DNA from 3 places in the Duganella sp. Leaf61 genome. Region 2 is predicted to be linked to each of the others. Evidence: predicted binding sites of a transcription regulator. Region 2 holds the regulator's gene; each other region holds the start of a gene.
The links. The regulator sigma-54, encoded in region 2, starts transcription at its own class of promoters, with help from an activator protein. The targets are predictions, from matches to a motif close to TGGCANGNAANCTGCTTT.
Positions count from the first base shown of each region.

Region 1 (5,993 bases), on a different contig from region 2:
CGACCTGGATGTCCGGGATCATCTCGGGGATGCCGTCCATGACATCCTTGCGCGACAGGATGGTCTGCCCCTCGGACATCAGCTGCGCCACGGTTTTGCCGTCGCGCGCGCCTTCCATGATGGCGCAGGTGATCAACGCCACCGCTTCCGGATAATTGAGCTTCAATCCGCGCGCCAGGCGGCGCTCGGCCACGATGCCGGCGGTGAAGATCAGCAGTTTGTCTTTTTCTCTCGGTGTCAGTTCCATGTGCTTCCAGTCATATTCGTATTCTGTTCGTCGGCGGTTCAGGTTTGCCAGATGCGCGGTGTGACTGCTTCGCGCTCGAGCAGTTGCGGGCGCACGCGGCGCCACACCGCCAGCATCAGGCGCCGCGCGGTCTCGCTGTCGTCGCCCAGGTGGCGCGCCACGAGCACGCCCCTGGTATGGGTAACGCCGAACACGTGCCCGCCGTTGACCGCCGCGCCGGTCGAGCCGTTGGCCGCACCGTTGGCAGCACTAACGGCCGCACCGTCCGCCGCAACATCGGCACGGATATCGGCCAGCAGCTGGTTCATCTGCGCCGTTGGCAGCGCCTTGCCCGCCGCGATCAGGGTGGCGCACACGGTGCGTCCGCCCAGCGCCAGCGGGCTGTCGAGGCGCCCGCCCAGCATGGCGCCCTGCTCCCACCACAGCAGCTTGCCCTCGCGCCGGATGGTGCTGCGCTGGGTGACGGTGCCGGTGTTGAACACTTCGCCCGAGCCGCGCCTGCCCATGCACAGGATCTCGCAGCCGATATAGGTGGCCTCAAGCGCCAGCTCCACGTGCTGGTCGAGGATGACGTCTGCCGTGTCGAAGAAAATCGTCTCCTGCGGCAGCCATTCCAGCGCGGCGTGCTGGTTCACATGCAGGTGCACGGTCTGGCGCGAGCGCTTGCCGTTGGCCTGGTACCACTTGGCCGCGCCGGGCGTGGTAATGCAGGCCTGGGCGCGGTCGCCCACGCCGATGTCGATGGCCAGCTGGTCGCCGCCCACCACGCCGCCCGGCGGATGGACCACGATGGCGTGGCAGACTTTTTCATCTTCCGGGTACAGCGCCTTTTGCACGCGCAGCGGGCCGTGGTGGCGGTTGTTGAACAGGCGCGTGGTGCCGCCGTCGTCCGCGAAACCGAGCGTGAGACCGGCCTGCCAGGCGGCGGCTTGGCGGGCAGTATGGTCGCTCGGTGAGGTGCAATCTGGCATGGCGCAATCGTTCACAAATAATGTCGTGTCGTATGCAAGCCGCGTGCCAGCCTGCCAAGATTATTCATAGCGGTTTTAGAAACCTCACGCACCGCAACGGTGCATTTGCACCAATGTAGCGCAATTCTCACGCCCGCAAATAAATGTTGACATCAAAATCGATTCCTATATCCTTACTAAATCGTTGCACTAAATCGATTTAGTAAGGCTCAGACCGGACAAATCGCCTGATTGGTGTATCGATGCAGTAGAGGCTTACTATAAAAACCACAACGGAGACAACCGATGGTCACAACGCATTCCGGCAGCCCGCTGCCGCGCTATCCCAACATGAAGCCCATGGCTGCAGCCCTGGCGCTGCTGCAGATGTCGTCGATGACCCAGGCCCAGGAAGCCGCCCAGACCGGCGCGCCGCAACTGGAACAGGTAATCGTCTCGGCCAACCGCCGCATCGAAAAGCTCGAAGACGTGCCACAATCGATCTCGGTGCTGACCGGCGAAACGCTGGAGCGCAACAACGTGCGCGAATTCGACGACATCGTCAACCTGTCCCCTGCCCTGACCATTTCCACCGGCACCCAGGTGGGCACCAACAGCATCAATATGCGCGGCATCGGCACCACGTCCAACAATATCGGCATCGAAGGCGACGTGGCCGTGATCGTCGATGACATGCCGTACGCCCAGGCGCAGCAGGCGTTCCGCGACCAGTCCGACGTCGCGCGGGTGGAAGTGCTCAAGGGTCCGCAAAGCACCATGTTCGGCAAGAGCGCGATTGCCGGCGCGGTGGTGATCACGACCAAGCCGATCGGCGCGGGGCCGATGAAGGGCAAGCTGTCGCTGTTTCGCAGCAGCGACGACGAGTACCGCGTGCAGACGTCCGTAAGCGGGCGCATGTCCGACACCGTCGGTGTGCGGGTATTCGCCAGCAAGACCAACTTCCCGGGCCTGCTCTACAACCTCACCACGGACAGCATGCAGAACGGCTCCGGCGGCAAAACCTTCTTCGCCAAGGTGCAGTGGCAGGTCACGCCGGACCTCGACGTGCAGTTGGCGCCGCGCTACGACCACGCGCTGCGCACCGGGAACACCGCCGCCATCAACTCGATCGGGCCGGGCGTGGGCTACCTGTACAACAAGAACTACAAGGCGCTGTCCAATACCGAGGTGCTGCGCGGGATTAACGTCTCGCAGTTCAACACCACCATCCGCAACGACTCGCCCACCGGCCTGGAAGCGACCGATCGCGGCATCGGCGTGCGCGTGAACTACCTGTTCCCCGACAGTTCGCCGATGGCCGGCCACGCGCTGACGTCGATCACGTCGGTGGACAACAACAAGTCCAACGACTTCCGCGACAACGACAATATCGACCTGGTGTCCACGTTCTACCAGCTCGACCACTTCGGCAAACCGTCGGGCATCAACGAGTCGCCCGAGATCAACGGCACCATGGACACCAAGATGACCAGCCAGGAATTCCGCCTGACGTCGCCGGACAGCGGCAATTTTCGCTACCTGGCCGGCCTGTGGATCGCCCGCACCAGCATCGACCGCACCTACCGGCGCGGCAATCCGTTCGTCAAGGAGACCAGCTGGACCAACTACGAGACGTCGTCGTCAGTGCTCAACCGCGCGCTGTACTTCAACGGCAGCTGGGACTTCATCCCGAAACACACGCTCACCGGCGGCGTGCGACTGACGCGCGAATCGAACGACTACATGTTCCACACCATCGACAGCCTGCTGTCCTCCGCCCCGAACAATGTGCACACGGGCGAGAACCACTACAACGCGCCCAAGCACCACGAAAACTACGTGACCGGCAAGCTCGGATACGGCTACAAGCTCACGCCCAACACCATGGTGTACGGCACCGCATCGACCGGCACCAAGGGCGTGGCGTACGACATGACCAGCGGCGCCAACAACGTCAACGTGTTCAAGCGCCTGCCGCTGGCGCCCGAAGAAGCCACCAGCTACGAAGCCGGCTTCAAGGCCAACCTGTGGAACAACCGCGCCACGCTCAACCTGGCCGTGTTCAAGACCCGCTTCCGCGACTATCAAACGTCGGCCACCGAGCGCTTCTCGGACGGCAGCCAGGCCAGCGTGCTGTACAGCATCCCGAAGATCCAGACCCAGGGTTTCGAGGCCGACGCCACCGCGCTGATCACGCGCGAATTCCTGCTGTCGGCCAACCTGGCCTTCACCCGCGCCACGGTGGTGAACTGGCGCCAGGGGCCGTGCTACAGCGGCGCCAAGGACTGCACCGTGCCGAACGAACTGGTGCCGGGCGCCTTCCTGCGCGACGCCAGCGGCGGCCTCATGCCCAACTCGCCCAAGTGGAAAACCAACGTGGGCGGCGAGTACACGCTGCCGATCAAAAGCTTCAAGACCGCGATCAACGCCAACGTGCGCGCGCAGTCCAAAGTGCAGGGCGCGATCAGCCAGGACCCGAGCCTGAAACGGCCGGGCCATGCTATCGTTGATCTGGGCGCCTCGATCGCCGGCCGCGGTGGAAAATACAAGCTGTCGGTCGGTGTAAAAAACCTGTTCGACCACCACTACTCGGTGGGCAACGGCGGCACCTTCCTGAACTTCAAGCAGACGTCGGGCCCCGACATTCGCTCGTATGGCTGGCAACCTGCGCGCGACGCATTCCGCTATTACACCGCCCGGCTGGACGTCAATTTCTGACCGGCCGCTTACCAGAATCAAGGACACCATGAGCGAACCAAAAATTCAGGATGTGGCACGCCTGGCGGGGGTTTCCCCGTCGAGCATCTCGAATTTCCTCAACAACCGCATGGGCCAGATGCGGCCGGATACGCAAGCGAAGATCCAGCAGGCCATCGAGCAGCTGGGCTACCGGCCCAACAACGCCGCCCGCCAGCTCAAAACCGGCGTGGCGTCGATGGTCGGCCTGCTGGTGCCGTCGCTGGCCAACCAGTTTTTCGGCGCGCTGGCCTGCGCGGTGGAGGCGGCGGCCGCCCGCCACCACTGCCACGTGATGACGTTCAGTACCTTCCGCGATCCCGAGCGCGAACGCGCCGTGATGGCCGACCTGCTGGCGTATGGCGTCAAGGGCATCATCACCGGCTCGGCCCTGAGCGATACCGAGCACCTGGCAGCAGTGACGTCGCGCTGCCCGGTGGTGGCGTTCGACATCAAGCGCGGCGACGAATCGCACCAGCGCATCGCCACCGTCTCGATGGACAACGCCGCCGCCACCACGCTGGCGGTGGAGCACCTGGCCATGCTGGGTCACCGCGCCGTGGCGCTGGTGACGCCGCCGCCGTACACCCTGAATCGCCAGGAACGCATACGCGGCTTCCAGCAGGCTGCCGCCGCTGCAGGTGTCAAGGGAGAGCTGATCATCGCCGACGCCACCGACGGCCCCACCGACCTGCACGGCGACACCCGGCTGTTCGAACTGGGGCGCAGCGCCGCCGCGCGCATCGTCACGTCGTCGGCGCACCCCACGGCGGCGATAGCGATCAACGACATGATGGCGATCGGCGTGGGCGTGGGCCTGAAACAGCTGGGACGGCGCATTCCGGCCGATATCTCGCTGATCGGCATCGACGATATTTTCTTCTGCGCCGCGCACGACCCGCCACTGACCACGCTGCGCCAGCCGATCCAGGCGATGGCCGACGCCGCGCTGCAACGCATCCTGACGCCGGACGAACCGGCCGACGGCGCGCTGTTCGCGCCGGAGCTGATCGTACGGTCATCCACCGCCACACCCCCGCAATCCTGAACCACCAACAAATACGGAGACAAGCATGGAAACCAAACAAAACACTGAACTGCAAGGCAAAAAAGCCCTCGTCATGGGCGGCGCCTCGGGCATCGGCAAGGCCACGTCGCTGGCCCTGGCAGCGGCCGGCGCCGACGTGGTGCTCACCTACTGGAGCAGCGCCGAAGAAGCCGAACAGGTGGTCACGCAAATCCGCTCCCTGGGCCGCCAGGCCCACGCCATCCGTGCCGACGTCGCCGACGCCGACGTGGCCGAGCAGGTGTTTGCCCAGGCGGAAAGTGCGATCGGCGAGATCGACACCCTGTTTGCCAACATCGGTGGCCTGATCCAGCGCTGCCGCGTGGTGGACATGCCGCTGTCGCTGTGGAACGAGTCGATGAACCTCAACCTCACCAGCACTTTTTTGATCTGCCAGGCCGCGCTCAAGCGCATGGAACCGCGCAAAGGCGGCACCATCGTCACCATGTCGTCGCTGGCCGCCTTCGACGGTGGCGGCCCCGGTTCGGCGCACTACGCGTCGTCCAAGGCTGCCGTGGCAACGTTTACCCGCGCACTGGCCAAGGAAGTCGGCCCGCTGGGCATCCGCGTCAACGGCGTGGCGCCGGGCCTGATCGCCACCCGCTTCCACGACACCTTCAACACGCCTGCCAACCGCGCCGCCATTGCCGACCGCACCCCGGCCAAGCGCGAAGGTCAACCGGCCGACGTGGCCAACGTGGTGGTGTTCCTGGCATCGGACCGCGCCGCCTTCCTTGCCGGTGAAATCATCCAGGTCAACGGCGGCCTCGCCCTCTATTAATCCGGGAATCCCCATGAATCCATCGATCACACGACGCCGTTTCCTGGGCGCCGCCGCCCTGGCTTTGCCCGTTTTTTCGTCAAGCAGCCTGCTGGCGCAGGACTCGCGCGAAGCGCTTGGCCCCAGGCAGGGCAAGGCCAGGGGCGGCCCGCACCCGCTGCAGGCACTGATGCAGGCCCACCCGGCGCCGCTGCGCGCCGAACTGCGCGGCGT
Region 1 covers NZ_LMLM01000030.1:54,265-60,257, forward strand. The annotation lists gene ASF04_RS20525 (urease subunit gamma) at 1-247, opposite strand, end outside; gene ASF04_RS20530 (urease accessory protein UreD) at 286-1,218, opposite strand; gene ASF04_RS20535 (TonB-dependent receptor) at 1,504-3,915, shown strand; gene ASF04_RS20540 (LacI family DNA-binding transcriptional regulator) at 3,944-4,981, shown strand; gene ASF04_RS20545 (SDR family NAD(P)-dependent oxidoreductase) at 5,007-5,780, shown strand; gene ASF04_RS20550 (DUF4962 domain-containing protein) at 5,794-5,993, shown strand, end outside.
Region 1: a site for sigma-54 is predicted at 1,250-1,267, ahead of ASF04_RS20530 (urease accessory protein UreD). Genes of this name have one in related genera too.

Region 2 (5,993 bases):
CCAGGCTCTGGCCGCTGCGGCCGAACCCGGCCAGGATCACGTGCTTGTTGGTGGACATGGTGCGGCTGGCGATCTTGGTCAGCGCCAGCGACTGCATCATCCAGTCGTTGCTGGCCAGCTTCATGACGATCTGGTCGGACTTGGCGATGATCAGCGGCGCCACCAGCATCGACAGCACCATCGACGCCAGCACCACCTGGGTGATGAAGGGATCGATCAGCTTGTTGCCGCTGGCCAGGTTGAGCAGCACGAAGCCGAATTCGCCGGCCTGCGCCAGCGCCAGGCCGGTGCGGATCGACACGCCATCGCTCGAGCCGAACAGCTTGGCCAGCGCGGCGATCAGGGCAAACTTCACCAGTACCGGCGCGATCAGCAGGATCAGCACCAGCCACCAGTTGTCGATCACCATGCGCACGTTGAGCAGCATGCCCACCGTGATGAAGAACAGTCCCAGCAGCACGTCGCGGAACGGCTTGATGTCTTCTTCCACCTGGTGCTTGTACTCGGTTTCGGAAATCAGCATGCCGGCGACAAACGCCCCGAGCGCCAGGGACAGCCCGGCCTGTTCGGTAATCCACGCGGCGCCCAGCGTGATCAGGAGCAGGTTGAGCATGAACAGCTCCTGCGAGCGGCGCTTGACCACGATGGTGAACCAGCCGCGCATCAGGCGGTGGCCGACGAACAGCAGCAAGGTCAATACGATCACGGCCTTTACGCCCGCCCAGGCCAGGGTTTCCGCCAGCGCATCGGGACGCTGGCCCAGCGACGGGATCATGATCAGCAGCGGCACCACGGCCAGATCCTGGAACAGCAGGATGCCGATGATCTTGCGGCCATGCTCGCTCTCGAGCTCGAGCCGCTCGGTCAGCATCTTGACCACGATGGCGGTGGACGACATGGCCAGCGCGCCACCGAGCGCAAACGCGCCTTGCCAGCTGATCTGTAAATGGGCGGGTAGCTGGCTGGCGATGAGCCAGCCGAACAGCAGGGTGGCGATGATGGTAAACGCCACCTGCGCCAGCCCGAGGCCGAACACGATGCCGCGCATCGCCAGCAGCTTGGGCAGCGAGAATTCGAGCCCGATCGAGAACATCAGGAATACCACGCCGAACTCGGCCAGGCCGTGGGTAGCTTCGCTCTCCATGGCCCAGCCGAGCGCGTGGGGGCCGATCAGGATGCCGACGGCCAGGTAGCCGAGCATGGGCGGCAGATGCATCATGCGGAAGGCCACCACGCCCAGCACGGCGCTGCCTAACAAGACCAGGGTCAGTTCGAGCGGGGAAAACGTCATGTTGCCGTAGCCGTCAGTTTTTTATTCAGTGGTTGCGCACCACACAGGCGCATTGTTTCGACTGGCAAGTTTTTTGCTTTCTTAATTCGGCTATACTTGGGTATGAGTGTAACCCATGAAAAAACAATGCTGAAAGCTTTTGACGCAAAAATGGCGGCGCATGCGCTGCGGCTCGCCCGTGAAACGTTGCAAAACGAGGCCGCCGCCATTACTGCGCTGGAGCTGCGCCTGGGTGACGACGATACCGTCGTCAAAGCGATTGAACTGTTGTTTAATTGCAAGGGTAGGGTGGTGGTATCCGGTATCGGCAAGTCCGGTCACATCGCCCGCAAGATGGCGGCCACGTTCGCCTCCACTGGCACCCCCGCCATGTTCGTGCACCCGGCCGAGGCTGCGCACGGCGACCTCGGCATGGTCACCGCTGACGACGCTTTCATTGCCATTTCGTACTCGGGTGAAAGTACCGAGCTGATGACCATCCTGCCGGTGGTCAAGCGCATGGGCAGCAAGGTCATTGCCATTACCGGCAAGCCGGGCTCCAGCCTGGCCAGCATCGCCGATGTCCACCTCAATGTTGCGGTGGCCAAGGAGGCGTGCCCGATGAACCTGGCGCCCACCACGTCCACCACCGTCACGCTGGCGCTGGGCGACGCGCTGGCAGTGGCCTTGCTCGATCTGCGCGGTTTCAGGGAAGAAGATTTCGCCCGGTCGCACCCGGGCGGCGCGCTGGGTCGGCGCCTGCTGACGCACGTGCGCGACGTCATGCGCAGCGGCGCCGATGTACCGAAGGTGCGCGCCGACGTCAAGCTCACCGACGCGCTGCTGGAAATGACCAAAAAGGGCATGGGCATGACTGCCGTGGTCGATGCCGACGACCAGCCGATCGGCGTGTTTACCGACGGCGACCTGCGCCGCATGATCGACAAGGTGCAGGACTTCACCCAGGTCCTGATCCGCGACGTCATGCACGCCAACCCGCGCAGCATCGCGCCGGAACAGCTGGCGGTCGATGCGGTCGCAATCATGGAACAGTTCCGCATCAACCAGGTGCTGGTGGCCGATGCCGATGGCAAGCTGGTCGGTGCGCTGCACATCCACGACCTCACACGCGCCAAGGTGATCTGATGCCTAACGTACGTAAAAGAACCGCCCACCGCTGGTCGCTCACCTGGATGGTCGTGATCGGCGTATTCGTGGCCGTCGGTACCGGCTGGATGGTGCAGTTGATTAACGAATCGAACCAGGATACGGCGCAGGACAAGTTCCGCAACGAGCCCGATTACATCATCGACCGGTTCAGCGTGGTGCGCATGACCAAGGACGGCAAGCCGGCTTATATCATTTCCGGCGACAAGCTCACCCACCTGCCGGCGGAAGAGGCGTCCGACATCATCAAGCCCTATATCAACACCTTGTCGGCCGAGCATCCGCCGATGACGGTGCGCGGCGACACCGCCCGCGTCGATCAGGACAACTCGCGCGTCAAGCTCGACGGCAACGTCAGCGTGGTGCGCCCGGCCAGTGGCAAGAGCCAGGCCATGAGCCTGACCACGTCCACGCTCACCGTGTTCCCGGACGAACAACGGATGGAAACCGTCGCACCGGTCGAACTGCACCTGGGCAAGACGGTGGCCACGGGCGTGGGCATGACCGCCAACAATGCAACGCTGCAAACCCAACTGGGTGGACGCGGCAAGATCACCGTGCCGCCGCATGCGGCACGCTAAAGGAAGATTATGAGAGCAATCACCAAGCAAACCTTCTGGTCGGCGGCACTGCTGCTGGCAGCACTGGCCATCCCGGCGCACGCCGAAAAAGCCGACTCCAACAAGCCGATCGAAGTGTCGTTCGACCAGGCCGACTCCGACGACGTCAAGCAGATCAAGACCTTCACCGGCAACGTCATCCTCACGCGCGGCACCATCCGCATGACCTCGCCCAAGGCGGTGGTCACGCAAGATCCCGAGGGCTACCAGTTCGTGGTGCTCACCGGCACGCCCGGCGTGCAGGCAACGTTTCGCCAGAAGCTTGACGGCGACACCGACAAATGGGTGGAAGGCCAGGCCGACCGCATCGAATACGACGACAAGACCGAGCTGGTCAAGCTGATTTCCAAGGGCCGCATCAAGCAGCTCGAGTCGGGCAAGGTCACCAGCCAGGTCGATGGCGAGTTCATCTCTTACGACAGCCGCCGCGAAGTGTTCGCGGTCAAGAACAGCAGCAGCGGCGAGAGCAAACCGGGCGCCGGCCGCGGCACCATGGTGATCCAGCCGTCGTCCAAGCGCCCGCCGATCGCGCCGGCGCAGCCGGTGCCTGCCACCCAGCCTGCGGGGAAATGACATGGAGCCTAGTTGCGGTAGCACCCTGATCGTTCGCGGCCTGCAAAAAAGCTATGGCAAGCGCCAGGTCGTGCACGACGTCTCGCTGCAAGTCGATTGCGGCGAAGTGGTGGGTTTGCTCGGCCCCAACGGCGCCGGCAAGACCACGTCGTTTTACATGATCGTCGGCCTGGTACCGTCCGACGCCGGCACCATCGATATCGGCGGCGTCGACGTCTCGTCACTGCCGATCCACCGCCGCGCCTCGCTCGGCCTGTCGTACCTGCCGCAGGAAGCGTCGGTGTTCCGCAAGCTGACGGTGGAAGAAAATATTCGCGCTGTCCTCGAAATTCAAAAAGTGGACGGCAAGCCTTTATCCAAGGCTGACATTACTGAACGGCTCAATACCCTGCTGGCCGATTTGCAAATCGAGAAGCTGCGCGACAACCCCGCGCTCTCGCTCTCCGGCGGCGAACGCCGCCGGGTGGAGATCGCCCGTGCGCTGGCCACCAACCCGCGCTTCGTGCTGCTCGACGAACCATTCGCCGGGGTCGACCCGATTGCCGTGATCGAGATCCAGCGCATCGTGCGCTTTCTCAAGGAGCGACAAATCGGCGTCCTCATTACCGATCACAATGTGCGCGAGACGCTGGGCATCTGCGACCGCGCATATATCATCAACCAGGGCTCGGTGCTGGCGTCGGGCCGTCCGGACGACATCATCGCCGACGAGTCGGTGCGCCGCGTCTACCTGGGTGAACACTTCCGAATGTAATCCATGAAACAGTCGTTGCAACTGCGGACCTCGCAGCATCTCGCGCTGACGCCCCAACTGCAGCAATCGATCCGCTTGCTGCAGCTCTCCACGCTGGAGCTGCACCAGGAACTCGAACAACTCCTGACCGACAATCCCTTGCTCGAGCGGCTCGACGATCCGCTCGACCATTCTCTGCGGCTGTTGTCCGACGGCGCCATCAGCCAGCAGGCGCCGTCCGGCGAAGCACCGTCCGAATCGGGTCCGCAGGAAGCGGCGCCCGCCGGCGAGGCCGACGCCTACGACGGTCCTGCTGCCGATACCGAAAGTACCACCGCCGAAGCGGACATGGACTGGAGCGACGCCGGCCGCAGCAAGGCGCCCGACGACGAAGACGCGCGTCCGCAAATCGAAGCGCACCACTGCACCCTGCGCGAGCACCTGATGGAGCAGATGCGGGTGACCGTGCTCGAGCTGCGCGACCGCGCGCTGGTCGAACTGATCATCGATGCGCTGGACGAAAACGGCTACCTCGAAGAAGCGCTCGACGAGATCCATGCGCGCCTGCCCGAGGAACTGGAAGTCGAACTCGACGAGCTGCAAACGGCGTTGTCGCTGCTGCAAAGTTTCGACCCTGCCGGCGTGGGGGCGCGCAATGCGGCCGAGTGCCTGGCGCTGCAAATCAAGCGCTTGCCCGGCATTCCAATGGTGACGCGACGGATGGCCGTGGCCATCGTCGAAAAGCACCTGACCTGGTTTGCCCAGCGCGATTTCAACAAGCTGAAAAAAGCGCTGCTGTGCGACGACGAAGACCTGCGCGAAGCGCAGACCGTGATCCGCCAGTGCAATCCGCACCCCGGTGCGGCGTTCGCATCCGACGTCTCCGATTACGTGGTGCCGGACGTGATCGTGAAAAAATCGCGCACCGGCTGGCAGGTCAGCCTGAACAACGACGTCATGCCGCGCCTGCGTGTGAACGCCATGTATGCCAACCTGCTCAAGCAGGGCAAAGGTGAGGGCGCCATGGGCGCGCAGCTGCAGGAGGCGAAGTGGCTGATCAAGAATATGCGCCAGCGGTTCGACACCATCCTGCGGGTGGCACAAGCGATAGTAGAACGACAAAAGAACTTTTTCTCGCACGGCGCGGTTGCCATGCGCCCCCTTGTGCTTCGCGAAATTGCTGATACACTGGGTTTACACGAGAGCACCATTTCTCGGGTAACAACTCAGAAATACATGCTGACTCCGCACGGCATGTTTGAGCTGAAATATTTTTTTGGTAGCCACGTCGCCACCGAAGCGGGAGGTGAAGCCAGTTCGACGGCGATACGGGCACTGATCGTGCAACTGACAGGAGCTGAAGACCCTAAAAATCCTTTATCCGACAGTAAGATTGCGGACATGCTGGGAGAACAGGGCATGGTGATTGCGCGACGCACTGTTGCCAAATATCGCGAAGCCCTCAAAATCCCTCCAGTCAGTCTCCGCAAGTCTTTGTAGTGCACTGGTTCCTGCTTACTCAGCAACAATGGGTAAAGCACTAACCGTCAGCGACATTTATCTTTAGGAGTGTGTATGAATCTCACCATCAGTGGACATCATCTCGAAGTGACCGCCGCCATTCGTGAAT
Region 2 covers NZ_LMLM01000031.1:185,939-191,931, forward strand. The annotation lists gene ASF04_RS22630 (monovalent cation:proton antiporter family protein) at 1-1,291, opposite strand, end outside; gene ASF04_RS22635 (SIS domain-containing protein) at 1,418-2,416, shown strand; gene lptC (LPS export ABC transporter periplasmic protein LptC) at 2,416-3,018, shown strand; gene lptA (lipopolysaccharide transport periplasmic protein LptA) at 3,028-3,630, shown strand; gene lptB (LPS export ABC transporter ATP-binding protein) at 3,632-4,384, shown strand; gene ASF04_RS22655 (RNA polymerase factor sigma-54) at 4,388-5,863, shown strand; gene hpf (ribosome hibernation-promoting factor, HPF/YfiA family) at 5,939-5,993, shown strand, end outside.

Region 3 (5,993 bases), on a different contig from region 2:
GGAAGCGCTGAGCCTGATGATCGCGCAGCGCCGCCCCAGCTATTACCTCGGTGACGGCGCCGAAGACCTCGACCAGCTGGCCGATGCCCACCTGCGCATCCTGGCCAAGGACGGCGTGATCACGGCGGCCATGCGCGACATGGCCTTGAAACAAAAACTGCACCCGGCCAAGGGTAACGGCCTGCAAGCGGCGCCGCCGATGACGTTCGTCTCGCGCAAGGCCACCAACGCCATCCGCAACCACCTGGCCAACCTGCTGGGCGACAACCGGATGTACAACCTCGACCGCCTGGACCTGGACGTGACCAGCACGCTGGACGCGCAGGCGCAAACGGCCGTCACGCAAGTGCTCAATGACCTGCGCGACCCCGAGCGCGCCAAGGCTGCCGGCCTGACCGGCAAGGGCATGCTCGGCAATGGCGACCCGGCCAACGTGGTGTACAGCTTTACCTTGCTGGAAAAGGGCAAGGATACCAACTTCCTGCGCCTGCAAACCGACAACTACGACCAGCCGCTCGACATCAACGAAGGCGCCAAGCTGGACCTGGGCTCCACGGCCAAGCTGCGCACGCTGGTCAGCTATCTCGACATCATGGACCAGCTGCACAAGAAATACGCGGGCATGAGTGCGGGCGAGCTGGGCAAGGTGGTAGTCGATCCGCAGGACAAGCTGTCGCTGTGGGCGCTCGATTACTTCAAGGGCTTGCCGGTGGGCGGCGAGGCGCGGGCGTTGACCCCCATGCTGCACGCGGCGATGGAGCGCAAGTATTCGGGCAACCCGGGCGAGGGCTTCTTCACCGGCGGCGGCCTGCATTACTTCGGCAACTTCTCCAAGGAAGACAACGGCAAAATCCTGACCGTGACCGAGGCGCTGCGCCGCTCGACCAACCTGGTGTTCGTGCGCCTGATGCGCGACGTCGCCAAGTTCTACATGTTCCAGACGCCGGGTTCGTCCGCCTCGCTGCTGGCCGACGCCGACGATCCGCGCCGCGCCCAGTACCTGGCGCGCTTTGCGGACAAGGAAGGCAAGGAGTTCCTGGCGCGCTTCTGGGCCAAGTACAAGGGCAAGCCGGTCTCCGAGTTCGACAACATCATGCTGGCCAACCTGCGCCGCACGCCGGTGCGCCTGGCCGTGATCCACCGTACCGTGTATCCGAAAGCGACCCAGCAGGAGTTCGCGTCGTTCCTGCGCGCCAACCTGTCGTCGCAAAACGAGGTGTCGGACGAGAAAGTCGCCAAGCTGTACGACCAGTATGCGATGGACCAGTGGTCGCTGGCCGATCGCGGCTACCTGGCCAGCGTGCATCCGCTGGAACTGTGGATGGTGGCTTACCTGCACGCCAATCCGGGCGCCACCCTGACACAGATGAATGCGGCCAGCGAGAAAGAGCGCCAGGACGTGTACCAGTGGCTGCTGAAAACCAAGCGCAAGCACGCCCAGGATCGCCGCATCGCCGGCCTGCTGGAAGTCGAAGGCTTCATGGAAGTGCACAAGCAGTGGAAGAAGATGGGTTATCCGTTCGATTCGCTGGTGCCGTCGTACGCCACCACGCTGGGCGCGTCGGCCGACCGGCCGGCTGCGCTGGCCGAGCTGATGGGCATCATCGTCAACGGCGGCGTGCGCAAGACCAGCCAGCGCGTGACGACTTTGCACTTCGCCAAGAACACGCCGTATGACACCACCGTCACCCGCGCCAAGCCAGTCAATAACGAGCAGGTGCTGGCGCCGGAAGTGGCGCAGGTGGTGGCCGAAGCGATCCGGGGCGTGGTGTCGGACGGTACCGCCAAGCGCGCACGCGGGGCATTCACGACCTCGGACGGCACCTTGCTGCCGGTGGGCGGCAAGACCGGGACCGGCGACCAGCGTTTCGACGTGTATGGCGGCGGCGGACGGCTGATCGAGTCGCGCTATGTGAACCGGTCGGCGACGTTCGTGTTCAATATCGGCGAGCGCTTCTTTGGCAGCATGACCGCGTATGTGCACGGGCCGGAGTCGAAAAACTACGACTTCACCAGCGCGCTGCCGGTACAGTTGCTGGTGGTGCTGGCGCCGCATTTGATGCCGCTGATCGATCCGCACCCGGTCGTCAAGCCGGCGGTGGTGCCGCCGGTGGTGCCGGGCACGGCGCCGGAAGTGGCGGCGACGCAGCCCAAGCCGGTAGTCGCCGCTCCGCTGCGCGCCTGCGGCGGCTGACAAGGGACATGCGCTCGGTTTCACTTGCATACGGCGCCAATTGTTGGCACTGTAGCACCCCATGAAACCGATGCGCCACCACATGTCCAAAATCCTCAAGTTCACGCAGTTCTCCTTGCGTGACTTGTTCGCGTCCACCTTGCCCACCGTGCTGCTGATCGTCGGCGTCTGCCTGTTCGCTTACTGGCTGGTCGATCCGGCGCCGCCGCGCACGGTGCGGCTCGGTACCGGCCAGGAAAACAGCGCCTACGAAGAATTCGGCAAGAAATACGCGGCCATGCTGGCCAAGCACGGCGTCACGGTCACGCTGGTGCCGTCGGCCGGGTCCGGTGAAAACCTGCACAACCTGCGCGACGGCAAGGTCGATATCGCCTTCGTGCAAAGCGGCAGCACCAATGAAGAAACGGCCGACCGCGAGGAGCTGACCTCGCTGGGCAGCCTGTTTGTCGAACCGCTGTGGCTGTTCCTGCGCGAACCGAAAGATAAAAAACCGATCACCCAGCTGAGCCAGCTGCGCGGCATGAAGATCAATTTCGGCCCCAAGGGCGCCGGCGCGCCGCGCCTGCTGCACCAGGTACTGGAATTGAACGGCCTGGAAACGGGCGACGTCCAGCGCCTCTCGCTGGCCAACACGCCAGCCGTGGTGGAGTTGCTGGAAGGGCGCATCGACGGCCTGGTCTTTACTTCCGCGCCGGAAGCGCCGCTGATCCAGATGCTGCTGCAAACGCCGGGCATCCAGTTGTTCGACTTTACCCAGGCCGAGGCTTATGCGCGCAAGCTGCCGTTCCTCACGCATGTGACGCTGCCGCAGGGCATCGTCGATCTCGGTCGCGACATTCCGGCACGCGAGTACAGCCTGATCGCGCCGACCGCCACGCTGGTGGCGCGCGAGGATATGCATCCGGCGCTGATCGACCTGTTCGTGCAGGGCGCCAGCAGCATCCACAACGGCGCCGGCTGGTTCCAGCAGCAGGGGCAGTTCCCGTCGGCCAAGTACACCGAGATTCCGGTCGATGCCGAGGCGGCCAAGTTCTACAAGAACGGGCCGCCGCTGCTGCAACGGTATATGCCGTTCTGGGCCGCCAACTTCCTCGACCGCATGTGGGTGGTGATGCTGGCGCTGAGCGCGCTGATCCTGCCGCTATCGAAGATCGTGCCGCCGCTGTACGTGTGGCGCATCCGTTCGCGCGTGTACAAGTGGTATGGACAGCTGCGCACGGTGGAGCAGAAGGTGGAAGAAGCGCCGGAAGGGGCGCGCATGCAGGTGTACGAAGAGCAGTTGCGGCGCCTGGACGAGATCGAGGAGCTGGTCAACCAGATCTCGATCCCGCTGTCGTTTGCGGACGGCCTGTATGGCTTGCGCTCCCACATACAGTTCGTGCGCAAGCGCATTCAGTTCCTGATGGCGGAAGGGGCGGAGGCGCTGCCCGCATAGCGGCGCCTGACATAGCCTTCAAAGCAAGGCGCAGCGACGAAGACAGTACGAACGTACGGCGAGGAGCTGCAACGCAGCTCTGGAGGTTGTGTCAGGCGCCGGTCCAGGGCAAGCCGGCCTTGCACCATCCGTTGATATTCTTGCGATGGGTGGCATCATCCTTGTCGCCCTCGAACCCTTCGAGGATATCGAAACAGTGCTGGTAACCGTGTTCGGATGCCAGCTTGGCTGCACCACGCGAGCGCACGCCGGAGCGGCACAGGAACAGCAATACCTGGTCCTTGCGCGCCACCGAGTTTAATTGCTCGATAAATTCGTGGTTGGCATTGCCGCCCGGGTAAGTCGTCCACTGCACCGCACCATGTTGGGCCTCGGGGATTTTCACGCGGCCCACCCAGTCGCGCTCCGCGTTGGTGCGCACGTCCACCAGCTTGACAGCATTGTCGAGCCCCAGCAGCTCGAACGCTTCCTCGGGCGTGACCGCGCCAGCGTAGGCCCAGTCCTTGTTGCGGCCGCGCGCCGTCGCCAGAATCTCATCAATTTTGCTCATGTCATGTTCCAGTAGAGGTTTCAGATTATTATAAGCGTCCTGTGTGGCCGAAGACGGTGCGCACCAAAACGAGGCATTTTCACGAGAAATTCCAAAATTGCACAAATTAAGTGCGGTTTTTTGAAAATGCACCGCAATGGTGCTGCCTTGATCGTCATCAAATTTGAGCTGTGCCATCGTGCGCCCAATTTTGGACGCACTTGGCGGCAAGTTCAAGGACGCTATCAACATAACCTTATGAGATTGTTATGCAATCGCAGGGGCGAATCGGCTGGCATGGATACTGCTTAGTGTAGGTGCACCAGTTCCGCAAATTATCTTAGGAGAGACGCATGGCAATGACAGCCGCAGAAGTTCTGAAAATGGTCCAGGAAAACGAAGTGAAATTCGTTGATTTCCGTTTCGCTGATACCCGTGGTAAAGAACAGCACGTTACCGTGCCAGTGTCGCACTTCGACATCGACAAGTTCGAATCGGGTCACGCATTCGACGGTTCCTCGATCGCCGGCTGGAAGGGTATTGAAGCATCGGACATGATCCTGATGCCTGATCCAAACACCGCGAACATCGATCCCTTCATGGAAGAGACCACGCTGTTCATGCAATGCGACGTGATCGAGCCTGCCGACGGCAAAGGCTACGACCGCGACCCACGCTCCATCGCCAAGCGCGCTGAAGCCTACCTGAAATCGTCGGGCCTGGGCGACACCGCCTACTTCGGTCCCGAGCCAGAATTCTTCATCTTCGACAGCGTCCGCTGGAAAATCGACATGTCGGGTTGCTTCGTCAAGATCGACTCCGACGAAGCGTCGTGGACCACCGGCGAAAAAATCGAAGGCGGCAACAGCGGCCATCGTCCAACCGTCAAGGGCGGCTACTTCCCGGTTCCTCCAGTGGACAGCTTCCAGGACATGCGTTCGGAAATGTGCCTGATCCTCGAATCGCTGGGCATCCCGGTCGAAGTGCACCACCACGAAGTGGCTGGCGCTGGCCAGAACGAAATCGGCACCAAGTTCTCGACCCTGGTCGAGCGCGCCGACTGGACCCAAAACCTGAAATACGTGGTCTGGAACGTGGCCCACAGCTACGGCAAGACCGCGACCTTCATGCCAAAACCTATCGTTGGCGACAACGGTTCGGGCATGCACGTGCACCAGTCGATCTGGAAAGACGGCGTCAACCTGTTCGCTGGCGACGGCTATGCCGGCCTGTCCGATACCGCGCTGTTCTACATCGGCGGCATCATCAAGCACGCCAAGGCACTGAACGCGATCACCAATCCAGGCACCAACTCGTACAAACGCCTGGTGCCAGGTTTCGAAGCCCCGGTCAAACTGGCGTACTCGGCTAAAAACCGTTCGGCATCGATCCGTATCCCGCACGTGGCCAATCCAAAAGGCCGTCGTATCGAGACCCGTTTCCCGGATCCACTGGCCAACGTGTACCTGTGCTTTGCCGCGCTGCTGATGGCTGGCCTGGACGGTATCCAGAACAAGATCCACCCGGGCGAAGCAGCGTCGAAAGACCTGTACCACCTGCCGCCGGAAGAAGACGCACTGATCCCGACCGTGTGCGCTTCGCTGGAAGAAGCACTGGAAAACCTGGACAAGGACCGCGAATTCCTGACCCGTGGCGGCGTGTTCTCCGACTCGATGATCGATGCCTACATCGAACTGAAAATGCAGGACGTTCAGCGCATGCGCATGACGACCCACCCTGCAGAGTTCGACATGTACTACTCGCTGTAATTGCAGTCTGCCAGGCGCCGGCCGGTCCGGCGCTAGTCATAAAAACGCGGGGAAGGCGAAGGCTTT
Region 3 covers NZ_LMLM01000001.1:216,982-222,974, reverse strand. The annotation lists gene ASF04_RS00900 (transglycosylase domain-containing protein) at 1-2,194, shown strand, start outside; gene ASF04_RS00895 (TAXI family TRAP transporter solute-binding subunit) at 2,277-3,629, shown strand; gene ASF04_RS00890 (rhodanese-like domain-containing protein) at 3,721-4,179, opposite strand; gene glnA (type I glutamate--ammonia ligase) at 4,512-5,927, shown strand.
Region 3: a site for sigma-54 is predicted at 4,452-4,469, ahead of glnA (type I glutamate--ammonia ligase). Genes of this name have one in related genera too.